DNA from 2 places in the Candidatus Thalassolituus haligoni genome. Region 1 is predicted to be linked to the other one. Evidence: riboswitches for the same ligand, from Rfam matches in the RefSeq annotation. Region 1 holds a riboswitch; the other holds the start of a gene.
The links. Region 1 has a riboswitch for thiamine pyrophosphate ahead of SOJ49_RS19075 (TonB-dependent receptor). Riboswitches for the same ligand answer to the same signal wherever they lie in the genome.
Positions count from the first base shown of each region.

Region 2: it holds a riboswitch for thiamine pyrophosphate, as region 1 does, so the genes downstream of both, thiC (phosphomethylpyrimidine synthase ThiC) here and SOJ49_RS19075 (TonB-dependent receptor) in region 1, are expected to answer to the same signal.

Region 1 is NZ_CP139482.1:4,214,206-4,224,050, forward strand. Features, by position in the region: gene SOJ49_RS19075 (TonB-dependent receptor) at 1-1,887, opposite strand, end outside; TPP riboswitch at 2,002-2,107, opposite strand; gene htpX (protease HtpX) at 2,264-3,145, shown strand; gene SOJ49_RS19085 (malic enzyme-like NAD(P)-binding protein) at 3,224-4,486, opposite strand; gene SOJ49_RS19090 (ATP-binding protein) at 4,698-6,074, opposite strand; gene SOJ49_RS19095 (response regulator) at 6,078-6,773, opposite strand; gene SOJ49_RS19100 (AI-2E family transporter) at 6,881-7,897, opposite strand; tRNA gene SOJ49_RS19105 (tRNA-Leu) at 8,035-8,119, shown strand; gene SOJ49_RS19110 (hypothetical protein) at 8,357-8,653, shown strand; gene SOJ49_RS19115 (OmpA family protein) at 8,789-9,454, opposite strand; gene SOJ49_RS19120 (IclR family transcriptional regulator) at 9,682-9,845, opposite strand, start outside.
Region 2 is NZ_CP139482.1:1,894,252-1,904,096, reverse strand. Features, by position in the region: gene htpG (molecular chaperone HtpG) at 1-993, opposite strand, end outside; gene SOJ49_RS08510 (thiamine phosphate synthase) at 1,096-2,787, opposite strand; gene SOJ49_RS08505 (thiazole synthase) at 2,784-3,653, opposite strand; gene SOJ49_RS08500 (MoaD/ThiS family protein) at 3,657-3,863, opposite strand; gene SOJ49_RS08495 (FAD-dependent oxidoreductase) at 3,863-5,068, opposite strand; gene thiC (phosphomethylpyrimidine synthase ThiC) at 5,061-6,971, opposite strand; TPP riboswitch at 7,135-7,237, opposite strand; gene SOJ49_RS08485 (PaaI family thioesterase) at 7,261-7,743, opposite strand; gene SOJ49_RS08480 (PaaI family thioesterase) at 7,740-8,240, opposite strand; gene SOJ49_RS08475 (response regulator) at 8,445-8,819, shown strand; gene SOJ49_RS08470 (histidine kinase) at 8,821-9,441, shown strand; gene SOJ49_RS08465 (diguanylate cyclase domain-containing protein) at 9,444-9,845, shown strand, end outside.

The sequences.
Region 1 (9,845 bases):
TTCCAGCACCAGCGTCAGGCCGTTACCTACGGCATACGTCAGGCTGTTGGCAAAGCTGTAGGCCGGGGCCTGGGCTTGCTCACGACCGTTCATGCTGAAGTTGCCATCGGCGGTGTCGTACTGGTAGTCGATAAATTTGGTTTGCAGCCAGCCGCCACTGAACATCCAGTTCAGCTGTTCTGTCAGTGCCCATTCGGTTTCCAGTTCCAGCCCGTAGTTCTGACCCTCGGCGGCATTAGCCAGATAATCCTGAAAGGTAAAGCCTTGACCCGCGCCATTGGAAACGGCATAGGAGCTCTTGACCTGCTGGTTTTTGCGCTGAATAAAAAACGCCGCCACACGGGTTTGCAGGGCATCATTCAGCAAGCTGGATTTCAGCCCCGCTTCCAGCGCGTTGTTGAATTCGGTATCGAAGGTGCGGTTGTCTTCGCTGATGTCCGGGTCGGTATTCACCCCACCCGCCTTGTAGCCTCGTGCCAATGAGGCATAAACCAGCTGGTTATCATTGAGCAGATACTCCAGTGCAATCTTGCCACCCCACAAGTCTTCCGTGCGGTCGTTGGCAATGGCGTTGCTGTCGTCGTAGTCCGTATGCCACTGTTCGCGGCGCAGGCCTGTGGTAACGGTCAGGTCATTGCTGGCCTGCACCGATAATTCACCGTAGACAGCCTTGGACTCTGTATTCAGGTCGCTATAGAAGGTGTCGGCATTCCAGGTATAGAAGCGTGTCATATCTTCTGCACGGGTCATGGAATACACACCGACTGCCCAGTCGGTGGAGTCTGCAAACAAACGACCGGCGGCGGTCGACGTCAACCGCACGTCCAGCTCGCGACGGCGATACTCACGCAAGTACTGGTCGGTCGAGCTATAGCCCCAGGCACCCTCCTGATTGGCCAGACAGGTGCCCGGCGTAACACAGGTTCCCGTGGAATCGTCGTATTCACCGTACGCCCAGTCTTCATCAAAGCCGTAGTCGGTTTTGCTGTTGCTGCCGGAAGCGTGTACCCGCAAGTCGAAGGCAGCAGATACTTCCGATGTCCAGGTCAGCGCGGCCGCGTGGGTGTTTTGTTTGTCCTGACCAGGATAGTTGGAATAGGTGGTGCGGGTGTTGTCGAGCGAGAAGCCGTCATAGCCATTGTCAACGTCGATATACAACCCGGTGAAGGCCAGCGTGTTACGCTCGTCCAGCTCCAGGTTACCTTTCAGGCGCAGCAGTTGTTCATCAATATTATTGGTGTCGTCCCGGCCGGAATAGGCGTTGTGGATATAGCCATCGGAGCGGTTCTGATGCGCAGACAAGCGCATGTTCAGGCCTGGCCCTACTTCGCCAGATACCACCACACCCAGAGCCTTGGTGTTGTAGTTTCCCAGCTTGCCCGACACCATGCCTTCAAAGTCTGCGGTCGGATCATTACTTTCGATATTGATCATGCCCGCCAGCGCATTGGCACCAAAGCGGGTGCCTTGTGGGCCACGCAGCACTTCGACTTGCTGCACATCAAACAAACCCGCGCCACCGCCCAGTCCGGTCATATCGATGCCATCCACCCGCAACCCCACCGACGGGTTCACCGGATCGATAAACTGGGAGCGCTCACCAATACCGCGAATCTGGAAATAACGACCACGGGAAGCGCCGGAAGAGAAGTTCACGTTCGGAGCCAGCGCCAGCAGGCTTTCCAGATGATCGGCGGAACGCTGTTCGATGGCGGCCGCACCGACCACGGTAGTGGCTTCTGCAATGGACTGCACATCGGTCTGACGAAAGTCAGCCGTCACGATCACTTCTTCGGTTGGCACCTGACTGGCACTGTCGGCATGCGCTGGTATGGCAACTGCCATCGTCAACACGGCCAAAGATAACGGAGTTTTGCGGAATGACATCTGGGTCTGTCCTCTTAAATAATGCAAAAAGGAGACCCGGCTTGGTGTACAGGATATTGCGTAGGTCGCTGATCAGATCAGCAACAAGAAGACTGTCGATATGCTGGTGAATAACCCGAGGCACTCGCCCATTCCTACGCCGGTACTAACCGGATCAGGTTCTAGGAGTTTATGCCGACTGGCAATTCTCAGACTCTTGGAGCCACCCCCTGGGACTTGGCCATTATACGTATATTCAGCCGGATACCAATCACGAGACCGGGTTTCATCCTGCATTCCCAACTCTTTTGCTTGAAATACGCCGTAATTGCCTCAATCTTGTGGTCATATAGCGAGTTCAATCTTTGCGCCCAACTCATTCCACAGGAGGAATATCATGTTGCGCATCATCCTGTTTCTGGCCACCAACCTGGCCGTGATTCTGGTTGCCAGTATCACCCTGTCGATCCTCGGGGTCGGTAGCTACGTTACACAGCAAGGGCTGGATTTCGGCAACCTGCTGGTGTTCTGTCTGGTCTTTGGTATGGCCGGTTCACTGGTGTCCTTGCTGATTTCCAAATGGATGGCCAAACGCAGCATGAATGTTCAGGTGATCGACTCACCGCATAACTCTGGCGAGCAATGGCTGGTCAGCACAGTGCAGGAACTGGCAGAAAAAGCCGGTATCGGCATGCCGGAAGTCGGTATTTTTGCCTCTCATCAGCCCAACGCCTTTGCCACCGGCTGGAACCGTAACAATGCGCTGGTGGCGGTATCAACCGGTCTGCTACAGCGGATGAGCAAAGATGAAGTCAAAGCCGTACTGGGCCACGAAATCGGCCACGTCGCCAACGGCGATATGGTCACGCTGGCGCTGATACAGGGGGTAATCAACGCCTTTGTGATGTTCTTCGCCCGTATCATCGGTAACTTTGTCGACAAGGCGATTCTGAAAAATGAGGACGGCCCTGGCATCGGCTTTTTTATTGCTACCTTTGTATCAGAAATTATCCTCGGTTTTCTGGCTTCGTTTATCGTCGCCTGGTTCAGCCGTCGTCGTGAATATCGCGCCGATATCGCCGGGGCCGAACTGGTCAGCCCGCTCTCGATGATCAATGCTTTGGCTCGATTACAAGAAAGCTATGACCAACCGTCCGAATTGAATGGCGAACTGGTGGCGTTTGGTATTGGTGGCGAAGGCAAGTTGTCAGCGCTGGCCGCCTCTCACCCACCACTGGGTGATCGCATCCAGGCCCTGCGCCAGCGTTACGGTGTCTGATAGCCAATAGCCGCCATAAAAAAACCGCCACTCTTGCGAGTTGGCGGTTTTTTTATTACCCAAAAATCAGTCGACTGATCAGATGTCAGCGATAGACTTCAGCGGATAGTTGGCAGGCAGTGGGCCAGCAGCAGCACCGCTATCGATCGCGGACTGTGCCACCGCAAGAGACACAACACCCAGCAGGCGAGTATCAACCGCCTTTGGAATAATGTACTCACGGCCAAAAGACAGCGACTCCAGACCGTAGGCATCCAGAACTTCCTGGGTAACCGGCTCTTTCGCCAGACCAGCCAACGCCTTGGCTGCAGCCAGTTTCATTTCTTCGTTGATACGCTTGGCACGGACGTCCAGAGCACCACGGAAAATGAACGGGAAGCCCAGTACGTTGTTTACCTGGTTCGGGTAGTCAGAACGACCGGTTGCCATGATGGCATCAGGACGTGCTTCCGCCACGATTTCCGGCATGATTTCCGGAGTTGGGTTAGCACAGGCAAAGATGATCGGGTTGGCCGCCATCGCCTTGATCTGTTCGCCAGTCACCATATTAGGGCCAGACAGACCCAGGAAAATATCAGCGCCGTCCAGTGCATCATCCACAGTACGCTTGTCGGTTTCGACAGCGAACATGGCCTTGTACTGGTTCAGGTCATCACGACCGCTGTGGATCACACCTTTACGGTCACACATAAAGATGTTTTCAGGCTTCATGCCCGCCAGGATCATCAGCTTGGAGCATGAAATCGCAGCGGCACCGGCACCCAACACGCACATTTTGGCGTCTTCGATTTTCTTGCCGACAACTTCCAGTGCGTTCATGGCACCAGCAACCGTGACGATTGCTGTACCGTGCTGGTCATCGTGGAATACCGGAATATCACATTGCTCGATCAGGGTGCGTTCAATTTCGAAACACTCTGGTGCCTTGATGTCTTCCAGATTGATACCACCAAAGGTGATTGCAATACGGCGTACAGTATCGATGAAGGCTTGTGGGCTCTCGCTTTCCACTTCCAGATCGATAGAATCAACACCGGCGAAACGCTTGAACAACAAGGACTTGCCTTCCATAACCGGCTTGGATGCCAACGGCCCCAGATTGCCCAGTCCCAGAATAGCGGTACCGTCTGTAATCACGGCGACCAGGTTGCCCTTGGCGGTATATTTATAAGCGTTTTCTGGATCGGCAGCGATTTCTTTGACCGGCTCAGCCACACCAGGGCTATACGCCAGCGACAAATCGCGAGAAGTTGCGGCAGGCTTGGTCAGTTCGACACTGATCTTGCCGGGCTTGGGAAATTGATGATAATCCAGAGCTGCTTGCTTGAGATCTTCTGACATAGTGCTCATCCAGTCGTTTTTTGTATTGTAAATATCCCTGGGCTCGACGCGTAACGCTATTGCCTGACAAGACAACATCCGCGAAAGGGGCGTCTTTAATAGCAAAAAGCCTGAGGTTTTTCCACTATATCCTTGAAATAGGCCCAGCGGCTGCAGTTCTTTTGCGTTGATTTTATCTGTCCTGACATGCAGCAATTTCAGACCAATGCATTCAGACAAAAGTTGTAGGGATATTGACCCTCGGCAATTGCAGAACCACACGCAAGCCCGGATAAACATTCTCAGCAATCACGTTGCCACCGTGCAGCTCCACAACCCGCCTGACTAACGCCAGCCCTAACCCATAGCCCATATCACCAGCAGCAGGGCTGCGAGCGTGATCGACCTGGGTAAAAGGAGAAAAGATGCGCTCCAGCATGTCATCGGGAACTCCCGGCCCCTGGTCTGAGACCGAAATATCCACCCGCTGGTCAACCTCCATCACACGAATCGTCAAGCGCCCGGCGTCCGGGGAATAACGGATGGCGTTACGCAGCAGATTATCGACAGCCCGTTCGATCAGCACCCAGTCCCAACAGCACTGCTGCGGTGCCCCGGCATAGTCTCGACGCACGACAATGTATCGGGCTGCCAGCTCCAGCTCGGCATCCTGTAACCAGATATCCAGCTGTTGGCAGGGACTCCGTGTTTCCAGCTGTAATTGCCCGGAACTCAGTTGTGATAAACGAGCCAGATCGAGGATCTGACTGATCAGGTTCTCCACCTGGAAGGCAGCCCGCTCAATCCGGTTGTGTTCTGCGGCAACCACCCCCTGCTGATCTTTTTTACGGGCGATACCCAGCGCTATCTGCAGACGGGTCAGTGGTGAACGCAGCTCATGGGAGACGTCATGCAACAGTTGACGATGGCTGTGCAACAAACCTTGGGTTGCACCGGCCATACTCGCGACCTCCGCCACCAGCACCCCGATTTCATCCTTGCGGCTGATATCTGCAGCAAGCGCGGTCACATCAAAGTTACCCTCGGCCATTTGCCGCACTACCCGCTGCAAACGGCGCATCGGCAAGGTCAGGTTCCATACCAGTAAAAAACACAGCAGCGTCACTACCACCACAATGACCAGCGGTACGACCCAGCGGCGATTATCGTCCAGAAAATTTTCCCAGGCCTGGCGAGACACGCCAATATAAAGATAACCACCACTTTGTACCGGCCCAAGCATCAGCCAGCCATCGTTCTGGCCATACAGTGATACTCCCAGATCACCGGCGCGGTCGGCAAACTCTTCAAGGTCATGAGGTAATTCATCCACCCGATCGACGGGGACCGATACCAGATTCCAGCCCGGTTGCAGCTCACGCCAGAGCATCCGTCCCTCGGCGACAATCGGCGGTTGACGTTCCATCAGGCTCAACAGCAAACGGGAATCGGCCAGATCCGCCGTCCTCATAAAGTCATTATCGACCCAGTCACTGGTGGTCACCGCCAGCCCCATGGCGAGGAAAATGACCAGCCAGAACCAGACAAACACCTTGAAATACAGTGAGCGATACCAGCTTACCCGAGTGACAGCGGGGTATCTGGCCATGGCTCAGGATTTCACCAGCAAATAGCCACGACTGCGCACCGTCTTGATCCAGTCATTGCCGTCCTCACGGCGGCCGAGTTTTTTACGCAAGTTGCTGACGTGCATATCAATCGAACGGTCGTAAGCCATCAACGAACGCCCCAGTGCTGACATTGACAAGGTATCCTTACTGACCAGCTCGCCCGCGTGTTCCATCATGCATTGCAGCACACCAAACTCGGCACCGGTCAGCACCAGGTTTTCGCCATCCAGACAGACGCCACGATCACTCGGTGTTAATACCAGAGTACCGACCTGAATCGCGCCTTCTGCAGCCGTCGTGGTGCTGTCGCCCGTCATGTCGATACGACGGAACAGTGCCCTTATACGAGCCACCAACTCATGGTGATGGTAGGGCTTGGCAATGTAGTCGTCTGCGCCATGCTCCAGACCCAGCACCCGATCAACACTTTCTCCCCGCGCCGTCAGCATAATCACTGGCACCTGCGACTCGGCACGAATACGGCGCAAGACCTCAAACCCATTAATTTTGGGCAGCATAACGTCCAGTAATATCAGGTCGTAGTGACCTTTCAACGCCTGCTCCAGACCGCTTTCTCCATCATGCACGGGGGTTAGTTCAAATCCTTCCAGCGCCAGGTATTCCTGCAGTAGTTCGCCCAGTTCGGTATCGTCGTCGATCAGCAATATTGATTTCATTCGGTTCCTCCCGTTCTCAGTCTAGATAGTCCATGGATTGCGCTCTAACGGGTTTACGGTTTTTTGCAACAGGTGTTGGATCTTGACAGAGCCAACATCAACAACACTCAGTGATCCAGCAAGGTCGCCATCCAGCGGGTTTGTGGGCGGGTTTCCAGTGCAATCTTGACGACCATGGTCAGGGGAATCGACAGCAGCATCCCGACTGGCCCCAGCACCCACCCCCAAAAGACCAACGACAGAAACACCACCAGGGTCGACAATCCCAGCGTCCGGCCCATCATGCGCGGCTCCAGTACATTACCAAACAGCGTATTCACCACCACATAGGTAATAGCCGTCACCAATGCAGAACCGGGCCCCAGCTGAATCAAGGCAATCAGCACCGCCGGAACCGCCGCAATAATAGAGCCGATATTGGGAATATAATTCAGCAAGAAGGCGACCAACGCCCATACCGGCGCATAATCCACACCAATGACCCACAGCACCAGACCAATACTGACGCCAGTTCCCAGACTCATCAGAGTCTTGATTGCCAGGTAGCGCTGTACCAGATCACTGAAGCGCTCAAAATGGGCAAACGCGCTGGTTTGCTCACCAAAAGCACGCTTCAGTTTTTCCGGCATACCCGATGCTTCCAGCAAGATAAACACCACGGTAAATAAAATCAGAAAGGCATTGGTCAAGACACCGCCAAGACCATTAAACACACTGGCGACCATACTCATGACAACGCCAGGATCCACGTATTCACGTAGCAGGTTGGCAGGCACCTCAACGCCCTGAGCATTCAGCCAGGTCACAACCCCTTGCATCAGATTTTGCAATTTTGTTTCGTACAGCGGTATGTCCTGATAAAACGCGTTCACCGTGCCACCAAGAAACAGCGTCAACCCGGAACCAATAATCAGAAACCCCAGCATCATCATCAAGACCGCCAGCACATCCGGGATACCACGGCGCGAGAGCCAATGCATGATCGGCGCACTGAGCACCGCAATAAAAACGGCCAGCAGAAAGGGCACCATCATATCGGCAGCGCTGCGGACACCGGCGATAACAATAATGGCCGCCGCCAGTGTCACTAACAAATTGCTGGTCACATGGCTATTGGTCGACATAAATCCTTCCCTGAACGTCTATGGAGGCTAAATACCGCCAACTTACACCAGCCAGCGCCAGGACGCATCCATCCTGATACGGCTGTGCGACGGGCTTGGCAACCACTTGAGATTTCTGTATTATCTGCGGCTGTTTTGCGGAAGTGGCGAAATTGGTAGACGCACTGGATTTAGGTTCCAGCGCCGCAAGGTGTGAGAGTTCGAGTCTCTCCTTCCGCACCATCTTGTTTCAGATCTCCAGACCCTGATATTTTTCCCACTTTTTTGGAAGTGTGGAAAATCAGCGCTTCAAGCGCTCTTGTTACGGTCATTGGTTACTGCCATTGGTTACGGTCTTGGATTCACGACTTCGGTCGTCACTGAGAACACCAGTTCAAGCACCGCTCTCTTGCCTTCCTGAAGCCTGCCGATACACGCATTGCCAGACAGGCCACCTTACGACCATCGGGAGAGGCTTGCATGATGGCAATCTTGCCACCTGCCTTCATATCACCAGACAGCCCGGGTAAAAGAACCATCTTCGACATTTACTCGATATATTTCCTGCTGATCGCCGTCACTGCTTTCCAGGCGAACGAGCAGGTCATCACCGAATATTCCGCCATCCTGAAAAGTTTCACATCATTGGAGCCTGACTCACTGCCAGAGCCATTAGTGGCAGGAATATCGCTTCCCTCACCACTCCTACTACCGCCACCGCAAACACTGATGCTGGCCAACAGCAGCAGTCCTATACATTATTTCATGGATGATTGAGTGAAAAACGGCATCGTCACATTTCCTTATTAGTTCCCAAACAGCCCCTGGAACATAAAAAAAGCCGCCTGAATCAGGCGGCTTTTTGGTACGTCACAGCCAGTCACGGCAGTCATCACATACCGCCAGATACCACTATTTTGTGATTGGCAGTAGTGTGATCTCGACACGACGGTTCAACTCTTTGCCTGCCGCCGTGCTGTTTGTCGCAACCGGCTGACTCTCGCCAAAGCCGACTGCATCCAGACGCACGGAGTTAATCCCCTGAGATTGCAGGTAATTGGAGACCGACCTGGCACGCTGTTCCGATAAGGCCTGATTAAAGCCTTCGGAGCCATCACTGTCAGTATGGCCAGACACCACAACCAACGTTGAATCATATTCTTTCAGCACCACCACCACAGAATTCAGCACATCGTAAAAGTCGGATGCTATCGCCGCACGGCCAGAGGAGAAAGTGATATTGCCCGGCATAATCAGGTTAATGTTGTCGCCAACCCGCTCAACACTGACACCCGACCCCCGCAATTGCTTACGCAATTTCGCTTCTTGAGCATCCATGTAATACCCGATACTGCCACCGACCAGACCGCCACCAGCAGCAGCAGCCAGAATACGGCGATTACGGGTGCCGCTTTTTTCATCTTTGTTGGTCGCGTATGCAACCACAGCGCCAACACTGGCACCAATACCCGCTCCTATCGCGGTTTTGGATGTTTTTTCTTCGCCAGTGTAGGCATCGAACGTGGTACAACCGCTGGTCAACATCATTATTGAAACAACTGCAGCAATCCTTTTCATACTAGCTCTAGCTCCTGAAAACATTAACATTAAAAAACCAAAACAAGCCGCCATAGTACGGCTTTGTGCTGCTTTTTATCACATTTTCAGCAGGCACTTCGGTAAGCAATACGCCGTTCGCCTGGCAAGGCCATCCTCCGGGCTGAGTCATCAACGCCAAACGGCGGATGCTCGCCACAGGGCTTACTGGATTATTGTAATTTCAGGATACCAATCAGCGGCTGTACTCAGGCAAACACGGCGATCGACTCGGCGCATTCACGCAGCATCAGCACCCGCTCGAAGAGGGCATTGGCATCTTCAAAACGGGGGGTTGGGCCAACAATCCCCAGCGCCCCGACCAGAACCTGACCCGAACGCATCACAGGTACTGCCAACGATGTGACGCCCC
Region 2 (9,845 bases), 2.1 Mb from region 1:
CACACCCTTAACGAAGCGCAGGTACAGCGGCAGGAACTGCTCGGCATCGTCCATAATAAAGACACGTTGCACATACAGCTTCAGACCACGGGCTGTATCCCGATTCCACATATCAAACGGAGCCTTCGACGGAATATACAGCAGGCTGGTGTAATCCAGTTTGCCTTCCACCCGGTTATGCATCCAGGTCAGCGGCTCATTCCAGTCGTGGGAAATGTGTTTGTAGAACTCCTGGTATTCTTCGTCAGTCAGTTCCGAGCGCGAGCGCGTCCACATCGCCTTGGCCTGGTTGACGGCTTCTGGTGCCTTGCTGGCTTCAGCATCGGCAGCGTCGTCGTCCGCACTGATTTCCGGCGGCAAGAACACGGGGACGGCAATATGATCAGAATATTTTTTGATCAGCGAACGCAAACGGTAGTTGTCGGCAAACTCGGCTTCATCCGCTTTCAGGTGCAGGGTAATACGGGTGCCGCGCTCGGGCTTGTCGATGGTTTCCAGTGAAAACTCACCTTCACCAGCGGATTCCCAGCGAATACCTTGCTCAGCCGACTCGCCCGCACGACGGGTATCAACCACCACCTTGTCAGCGACAATAAAGGCTGAGTAAAACCCCACACCAAACTGGCCGATCAGCTGGGAGTCCTGCTTTTGATCTCCGGTCAGCTTGCCAAGAAACTCAGCGGTGCCGGATTTGGCAATCGTACCCAGATGGCTGATCACGTCTTCCCGATTCATACCGATACCATTGTCTTCAATGGTCAGGGTTCGGGCATCGGTATCAAAGTTGATATGAACAGCAAGCTCACTCTGCCCTTCAAACAGCGCATCGTTTTGTAACGCTTCAAAACGCAATTTGTCACATGCATCCGAGGCGTTGGAAATCAGCTCACGCAGAAAAATTTCCTTGTTGGAATACAAGGAGTGAATCATCAAATGCAACAGTTGTTTTACTTCGGTTTTAAAACCAAGCGTTTCTTTGCTGGCTACGGTCATGTCTGTCTCCTGTCTCAGTACACCCGGATCTGGTGCACTTCGTTACCTGTATCAAAAAAACGGCGACCACCGATTATCTCTGGCAGTCGCAACACGTCATGGCTACAAGGTGGGGACAGTGCGACGCATTTCAAGGCCAAAGCGCTGAACAGTAGGCGGAAACCAGCAACGAAGTTGCTGCAGCCGTTGCTCCAGCTCGGCATCATCGGCCAGCGCAGTGACGATCGCCGCCGAGCGTATGCCCGTGGCAGCAACCTGCTGAATGGTCTCGGGGGTAATACCTCCAATACAGGTTAACGGCACCGAGCCGCTGCGCTGTACCCAGCGAGCCAGTGTTGCGCATCCCAGCGGCGGATACTTGAGTATTTTGGAGAGTGGTTTGAATACCGGGCCAAACGCAATATAAGACGGCTGATAGTGCAACGCATGCAGTATCTCCCACTCGCTGTGGGTACTGATGCCCAGCATCAGGCCAGCCTCAGCCAACCGTTCAAGATCGGCTTCAAGCAGATCTTCCTGACCCAGATGTACCCCGTCGGCACCCAGTTCCAGTGCCAGTTGCCAGTCATCATTGATAAACAACATCACTCCGGCACGACGACACACACGAATGGCTTCCCAGGTATCGGCGCGGTAATCCGGCCCCAGTTTTTTAACCCGCCACTGCAGGCTGTCAATGCCCAGTTTGAGCAAGCGACGCAGGTGAGGAAGATTGTCAACCAGTCCATATAAACCGAGCTGTTTTGGCAACGGCGGAAAAGACCGGGTAAAAACCACGGGCGACGCGCTGGCAGTGGCTACCGGTAACAACCGCACTCCCTGTTGCTCAAACATACGGTGACGAACATCAGTAGCGAATAACTGGTGATAACCAGAGACGCGACGACTGGCAGCCGCAAGGCTGACCAGGGTATTGGCAACCGCCAGCACAACGCTGTCGTATCGACGCCATCCGGAAGCCAGCCCGACAGCCAGCGCCGCCGCCAGATGACAACCCGTACCGTGCGCAGACCAGGGCAACCGTGAGTGCAGCAGCATAAACGAGGGGGCCAATTGCTGTTCAGGATCGGTTTCATCCACGATCACATCATCCGTTACCTCGTCACCCTCTACCGAGAACGCACGCGGTGAGAGATACCAGTCGACCAACGGCGGATCAGCCTGGCGGTAACATTGACCATCACTGTCTTTCAAATCCAGTTGCGCAGCATCAATACCTGTTATCAATACCGCTTTCGCACCCGCTGCAAGCACCGTTTGAGCCGCAGCAAAAATCCCCTCCCGACTATGATCAACACTGCCGGTCAGGCGTAACAGTTCAGTGCTATTGGGAGTGACAATATCGACCAGCGCCAGCAACGCCGCATAGTCTGCCAGACGATGCCAGCTCGCCAGCCCGCCCCCGGTTGCCCCCAACACCGGATCCCAGACTATCGGAATGGCCCGTTGCTGCAACAACCTCAGCCGTTGTAGCAGCCAGCGAAACAGGTCAGCATCGGGCGGTATCCAGCCCAACCGCACCGCCTGTGGCCAGCCATCATCCAGCAATGCTGTCCATTGGGCATCCAGCATTGACAGCGTAATCGGCTCAATAGCCCGAACTCCCAGACTGCTTTGCGCGGTCATCGCAATGACCAGTGTGGCGCAATCCACGCCCATGGCCTGCGCCACCGCCACATCCGCTTGCATACCAGCGCCAGCCGAACAATCGGACGCAGTGAGTGACCAGATTCTGGCACGTTCAAGGGGTTCTGCTGGCGCATCGCAGTCACCCGCCGAAAAAAGCATTTTCATGACTCGTTTACCTCCCTGGATAACGTAGTGTGCGGCACGGCAGGCTCTGGCTGGTGCCAAAACGGCAGACCAACCGGTGGTGTTGACGGGCTGGCCTGTGGCCGTTCTGCCATCAAACCGGCGTCATAGGCCATACGCCCACCCTGCACCGCTGCAGCAAAGGCAGCGGCCATGGCGACGGGTTGCTCCGCCTTGGCGACAGCGGTATTCAGCAACACCGCATCAAACCCCAGCTCCATCGCCTGCATTGCCTGGGAGGGTTTGCCCAGCCCGGCATCAATCACCATGAATGCTTGTGGCAAGCGCTGGCGCAAGCGTTTCAGACCTTCCAGGTTTTGCAAACCACAGCCACTGCCAATCGGTGCTCCCCAGGGCATGACGCCGACACAACCGGCGTCCAGCAAACGCTGACACAACACCAGATCCTCGGTGCAATAGGGCAAGACCTTAAAACCCTGACTCACCAGTTCCCGCGCCGCGTCCAGCAACTCAAACGGATCCGGCTGGAGGCTGTAGTCATCGCCCATCACTTCCAGCTTGATCCATGAGGTCGCAAATAACTCACGGGCCAAATTGGCCATCAAAATGGCTTCCTTGGCGGAAAAACACCCGGCGGTGTTCGGTAGCAAACGTGCTTTGGTTGTCGCTACCGCCTCCTGTAGCAACGCCCAGTGGCCATTGTCTTCAATATTGCGTGCCGTCTGGCGGCGTAAAGCCACGGTCACAAAACCGGGACTGGCAGACCTGATCGCCTGTGCCATTACATCTGGAGACGGATACAGGGAGCTGCCCAACCACAATCGCCCGGCAATATTTTCCCCGGCCAATGCCACTGTTTGTCCTTCTGCTTCTGTTCGCGCTGTCATGATTCAACCTCCTGTCATTGCGCCCAACACATCAATACGCATGCCATCGGCCAGTTCCAGCTCATGATATTGAGCTGGCTGGATCAAGCACTGTTCAACCGCGACCACAAAATTGCCGTCAGCCGCAGGGCCAAATCCCTGCTGCCGCAACAGCTCGTCCAGTCGTGATACCGCCACCTCAAGCCAGTCACCGTTCAGACACACTTGCATCAGCAGACCTCCGGGTGAGCTGTCGTCCAGGCCACATGCCCAGCATCAGATTGCGATGGCAGCGCCAGACCCAGCGGTAATTGATACTCTTGCTGCAAGCTGCCCAGCAACGCCGGGGACAACAGAAAACCATGGCGATACAGGCCGTTAATGGCCAGATTCCCTGCGGTAGCGGTAATTTCAGGTTCATGGTGACTCAATGCCGGACGCAGATTGGTCGACAGTTCCAGAACCCGCGCTTCCGCCAGCGCCGGTGACAAGGCATATAAGGCACTGAGCATTTCCAGTGCGGAACGGACACTGACCGGTGAGCGATCTTGTGTTTCTATTTCGGTGGCGCCAAGGATGTAGCGGCCCTGCTCCCGAGGCACCAGATACAGGTGATATTTGGGATGCAGCAACCGCACTGGCCGCTGAATAACCACGTCCGGCGCTTCAATCCAGATCACTTCGCCTCTGACGCCACGCAACTGCGGACGCCAGGGACGGGCACCGACACCACAACAGTCAATCCACAAGGTCGCAGGGTGGCGTTGCTGGTTAACTCTCCAGCCACACACAGGGTCAGAGGCATCGTAACTCACCGGGCTGTTAGCGCGAATTTGCCCACCCATAGCGACAATGGCCTGGTGCAACAAAGCCAACAGTCGCCGATTTTCCAGATGCCCTTCCGGCTTCAGCCAGATACCACGCTGAAATTGCTCCGCCAACAAGGGCTCCAGTGCGGCTATTTGCTGACGATTTTGCCAGACAATACCCTGTTTTACGCCGATATTATGGCGCGTAAAACACCGTTCCATTTCGTCCAGCAACCCGTTATCCGCTGGGTGCGCGACCATCAGCGTGCCATCAGCACGAAAGTCTATCCTTGCCCCGGTATCAGCCGCCAGATCCTGCAGCAGCTTTGGCCACAATGCTAACGACTGCTTGCCCATACGAAAGACAGCCGGGCTGCACAGCGGCAATTCGCTGAACGGTGCGACCATCGCCGCTGCCGTATAAGCCGCTGCAGAATGAACCGCCGTCGTATGAGACGTCATTGCTGACGACGACTCAACAGCGTCGGCCTCAAACAGACAAACACGATAGCCCTGACGGGCCAGCCGCCAGCCAATCAGGCTACCCATCAACCCGGCACCGGCAATACATATTTCGTCGCTGGAGGTCAGTGACGCCAGCAAACCTGCCCTGGCCCCATTATGCATTGTCCAACGCCTCCCCCTTGCTTGCCGGGTGGTAGATTTCGCTGCCCTGCTGACGGAACTCCCTGGCTTTTTCTGCCATCGCCTGCTGCGCCTCATCGGCTGCGGCGGCGTCCCGTACTTCCTGGGAGATTTTCATGGAGCAGAATTTTGGGCCACACATGGAGCAAAAATGCGCCACTTTATGGCCTTCTTTTGGCATTGTCTCATCGTGATAAGCGCGGGCGGTTTCCGGATCCAGCGCCAGGTTAAACTGATCCTGCCAACGAAATTCAAACCGCGCTTTGGACATCGCATTGTCATGGAGCTGAGCACCGGGATGACCCTTGGCCAGATCTGCCGCATGGGCGGCAATGCGATAGGCCATCATTCCCTGTTTGACATCCTCCTTGTTGGGTAAGCCAAGATGCTCTTTTGGCGTGACGTAACACAGCATGGCGCAGCCATACCAGCCAATCATGGCAGCACCAATACCGGAGGTTATATGGTCGTAACCCGGTGCAATATCGGTGGTCAGTGGCCCCAGGGTATAAAACGGCGCTTCCTGACAGTGCTTCAACTGCTCGTCCATGTTCTCTTTGATCATATGCATCGGCACATGACCCGGCCCCTCAATAAAAGTCTGGACGTCGTGCTTCCAGGCAATTTGAGTCAACTCACCCAGAGTCCGTAATTCGGCAAACTGGGCGGCATCGTTAGCGTCGGCGATTGAGCCGGGACGTAAACCATCCCCCAGAGAAAAGCAGACATCGTAGGCTTTCATGATCTCGCAGATGTCTTCGAAATGACTGTAGAGGAAACTTTCCTGGTGATGCGCCAGGCACCATTTCGCCATAATGGAGCCGCCCCGGCTGACGATCCCCGTCACCCGTTTGGCGGTCAGCGGAATATGCGCCAGTCGCACCCCGGCATGAATGGTGAAATAGTCCACGCCCTGCTCGGCTTGTTCGATCAACGTGTCGCGGAACAACTCCCAGGTCAGGTCTTCAGCCACGCCGCCACACTTCTCTAACGCCTGATATAACGGCACCGTTCCGACCGGCACCGGCGAGTTGCGTAAAATCCACTCGCGGGTTTCATGAATATTTTGCCCGGTCGACAAATCCATAATGGTGTCGGCTCCCCAGTGGGTTGCCCAGACCAGTTTTTCTACTTCGTCGGCAATCGAGGAGGTGATGGCCGAGTTGCCAATATTGGCGTTTACCTTGGTGCGGAAATTGCGCCCGATAATCATCGGTTCACTTTCTGGATGATTGATATTATTCGGGATCACGGCGCGACCACGGGCCACTTCAGAACGCACAAACTCCGGGGTAATGGCAGCAGGAATACTGGCTCCCCAACTGTGCCCCGGATGTTGCTGCCGCACCGCCTCTTCTAACGACGGCTCAGTCAGCCCCAGATTTTCACGAATGGCGATATATTCCATTTCCGGAGTAATAATGCCCATACGGGCATAATGCAGCTGAGTGATGTTTTTTCCTGGCAGGGCACAACGTGGCTTGCGCTCAACCTTCATCCGCCATGGTTCATAACGTAAATCAACTTCGCGGGTCTGGCTGAAATGGGAACTGGGCTGGTGCAGTGCTTGGCTATCTGCACGCTCTTCGATCCAGCCTTGACGCAACGCAGGCAGGCCATGGGTAAGATCGAGAGTAAACGCCGGGTCGCTGTAAGGGCCGGACATGTCGTATACCCGCACCGGCGGATTATGCTCGGTTTCACCATTGGTCAACTGGGTTGGCGTCAGTTCGATTTCACGAACCCCCACCTTAATATCTGCGCGGGAACCGGTGATATAGACCTTGCTGGATGCGGGGTAACTCAAACGATCAAGCTGGGCCTGAGTCAGTGGTGACCCCGTGCTGGATGCGATGTCAGTCGAATTATTATTGGCGGAAGCCATACTTGATACCTCTCTGAAAAGGGAAAGGATCAGGCGGGCAAGCAGTACAAGAAAGAAAAGAGGCGGGAAATTGCCGATCACGTAACCTGGCGTCCGACCCGCTCAGCCAGTGATTGGCTGATTGCCTTGCACCGACGAGGACAAGAATATCCGCAGGCCAACATTACGTGACTTCTCTGTTCCCTACGCTGGCACTAACCAGATCAGGTTCAACGGGATCCGCAATTGCGATCTCAGCCTCCAGTGAGGCACCCCGACAGAATGTTTGCTCAAGCAGGTTAAACGCTATTTATTGCGCCGACAAGCCTTCATTGCCAAAAGACGAACTGAGCAGAAAATGCGCACGGGCAGTGGCAATCGGCTGTTGACGGTCATTCTGCCAGGCGGTGATAGCGACATTGGCGACACGGGCACCCTGACGCCAGATCTGGCAATCCACAAAGGTATCCTGATCACGTCCGGCGCGCAGATAATCCAGCGAGAAGTCGATCATTTTGGGTAATCCCATCGGTTCTGACCGAACCAGCACCTGAATCGAGGCCGCCAGTTCCATAAAACCACCGATGACGCCGCCATGGATCGCAGGTAATAACGGGTTACCGATATTGTCCGGATTTTGCGGCAGTCGGAACAATAATTCCCCCTCTTGCAGACTCACTTCGGCACCAATAACACCGGCATAAGGAATGCTGGACATCAAGGCCTGATAGTCACCCTGTATCCGGGCACGCTGGACAACATCGGCAAACTGTAAAACAGACAAGGCCGTCACAGGCTACCTCCACGAACTCCACTGGCCAAGGTACTGGCGGGCTGCAGATGCGTCAGGCGCATAAAAGTAGCGCAACATTTGGCAATTAATTCACCGTCGTTTTCCTGTATTACCCGGCAATCAGCAAACACGACGGTAGACGTAACCCGCTGAATACTGGCATAAGCCAACAGATTCTGACCGCTACGGGCAGAGCGCATGTAGTCGACCCGTAAATCCAGCGTGGGACACAACTCAAAGCCGGGTAAGGCGTTTACCACCGCCGTGCCGCACGCGGTATCCATCAGAGTGGTCAGACTGCCGCCATGCAAGGCACCCGTGACCGGGTTACCAATCAGCTCCGGCGCATACGGCAACTTCATCACCAGGCCATCCGCATCTGCGGAGACCAGCGAGATCCCCAATACCTGGCAATGCCGCAGCACCGAGATAAAACGTGTCGCACGTTCACAGCGTTCGAGATCGGAAATTGGCTCGGGAGTTTCATTGTTGCCCATAATTCACTCGTGATTTTTATAATTAACTTTTTGGAATCATACCCAAGCTGTGTTTTCGCGCAAGCGCCGTCCGGTTGCCATTTGCTGGCGTAACATCGTACGTCTCACCGGGGTCCCGTGCAGCATGCCGATTTGCCCAATGGCCAGATGGCGACTATTACTTAAAACTATTATTCCCATTCCGCCAACTGACGACCTGACTCTATGGCCACCCATATACTGATCTGTGACGACTCCAGTTTTGCCCGCAAGCAAATGGCCCGTGCGATTCCTCCCGACTGGGAAGTGGATGTTCACTTTGCCAGTGACGGTGCCGAGGGACTGAAAGCCATCCGCGAAGGCAAGGGTGAAGTAGTCTTTCTTGATCTGACCATGCCAAACCTCGACGGCTATGGCGTATTGGAGGCGATCCGCAAGGAAGACCTGCCAGCTATGGTGATTGTGGTATCCGGCGACATTCAGCCTGATGCCCAGCAACGCGTAATGGCCCTCGGCGCCATGGCCTTTGTCAAAAAACCGATCGACGCCGCCAAAGCCACCGCCGTACTGACCGAATACGGCATTATGACCCGGACCTGATATGAATACTCCTCCGACACTCGTATCACTGACCGACGATCAACGTGACTGTTACCAGGAGCTGACCAACGTCGCGATGGGCCAGGCGGCCGATCGCTTGGCACGGCTGCTGGATTCCTATGTGGTACTTCCTATTCCCAAGGTCAACCTGATAGAAATCAGTGACCTGCGCATGGCCATCGAAGGAGCCCGCGACGACGACGCTATTTCTGCAGTATGCCAGGGGTTTATCGGCTCGGGCATCGCCGGTGAAGCTCTGCTGCTGTTTAACGACACCAGTTTTTCTGACCTCGCCAGGCTGACACGTTATCAAGGTGAGCCGAATCATCAAGCCCAGTTGGAGTTGTTGATGGATGTCAGCTCCATCCTGATCGGTGCCTGTATTCAGGGCATTGGCGAGCAACTCGAAATTCACTTTAATCAGGGACATCCGGTGATCCTCGGGCAACATTGCAACGTCAGTGACATTCTCAAGATCAGCCATCAGAACTGGCGTCGAACGCTGGCAATTGAAATTCACTACACCATGGAAGCCGTCAATATCGACTGCGATCTGCTGCTGCTGTTCACCGAAGACTCAGTCGTACGCCTTAATCAGAAAATCGACTATCTGCTGGATTAACTATGAGCAATGGCAATATTGAGATGGGCGATATTCATTGGCTGATGGATATCCTGCAAAACATCGATGTGGGTCTGGTGGTGCTGGATCAGCAGTACAAGATTCGCCTCTGGAACGGCTTTATGGAAAGCCACAGTGGCATCAGCCCCCAGCTGGCCAAGGACAAGAACCTGTTCAGCCTGTTTCCGGATATTCCCGAGCAATGGTTTCGCCAAAAAGCAGAGCCGGTTTTTCAATTAAAAACCCGCACCTTTACCATCTGGGAGCAACGCCCCTACCTGTTTCATTTCAAGAACTACCGTCCTATTACCGGGCGCGCCACCTTCATGTACCAGAACACCAGCATTATCCCGCTGGAATCGGTGAACCGCAGTATCGACCATATCTGTGTGATTATTTATGAC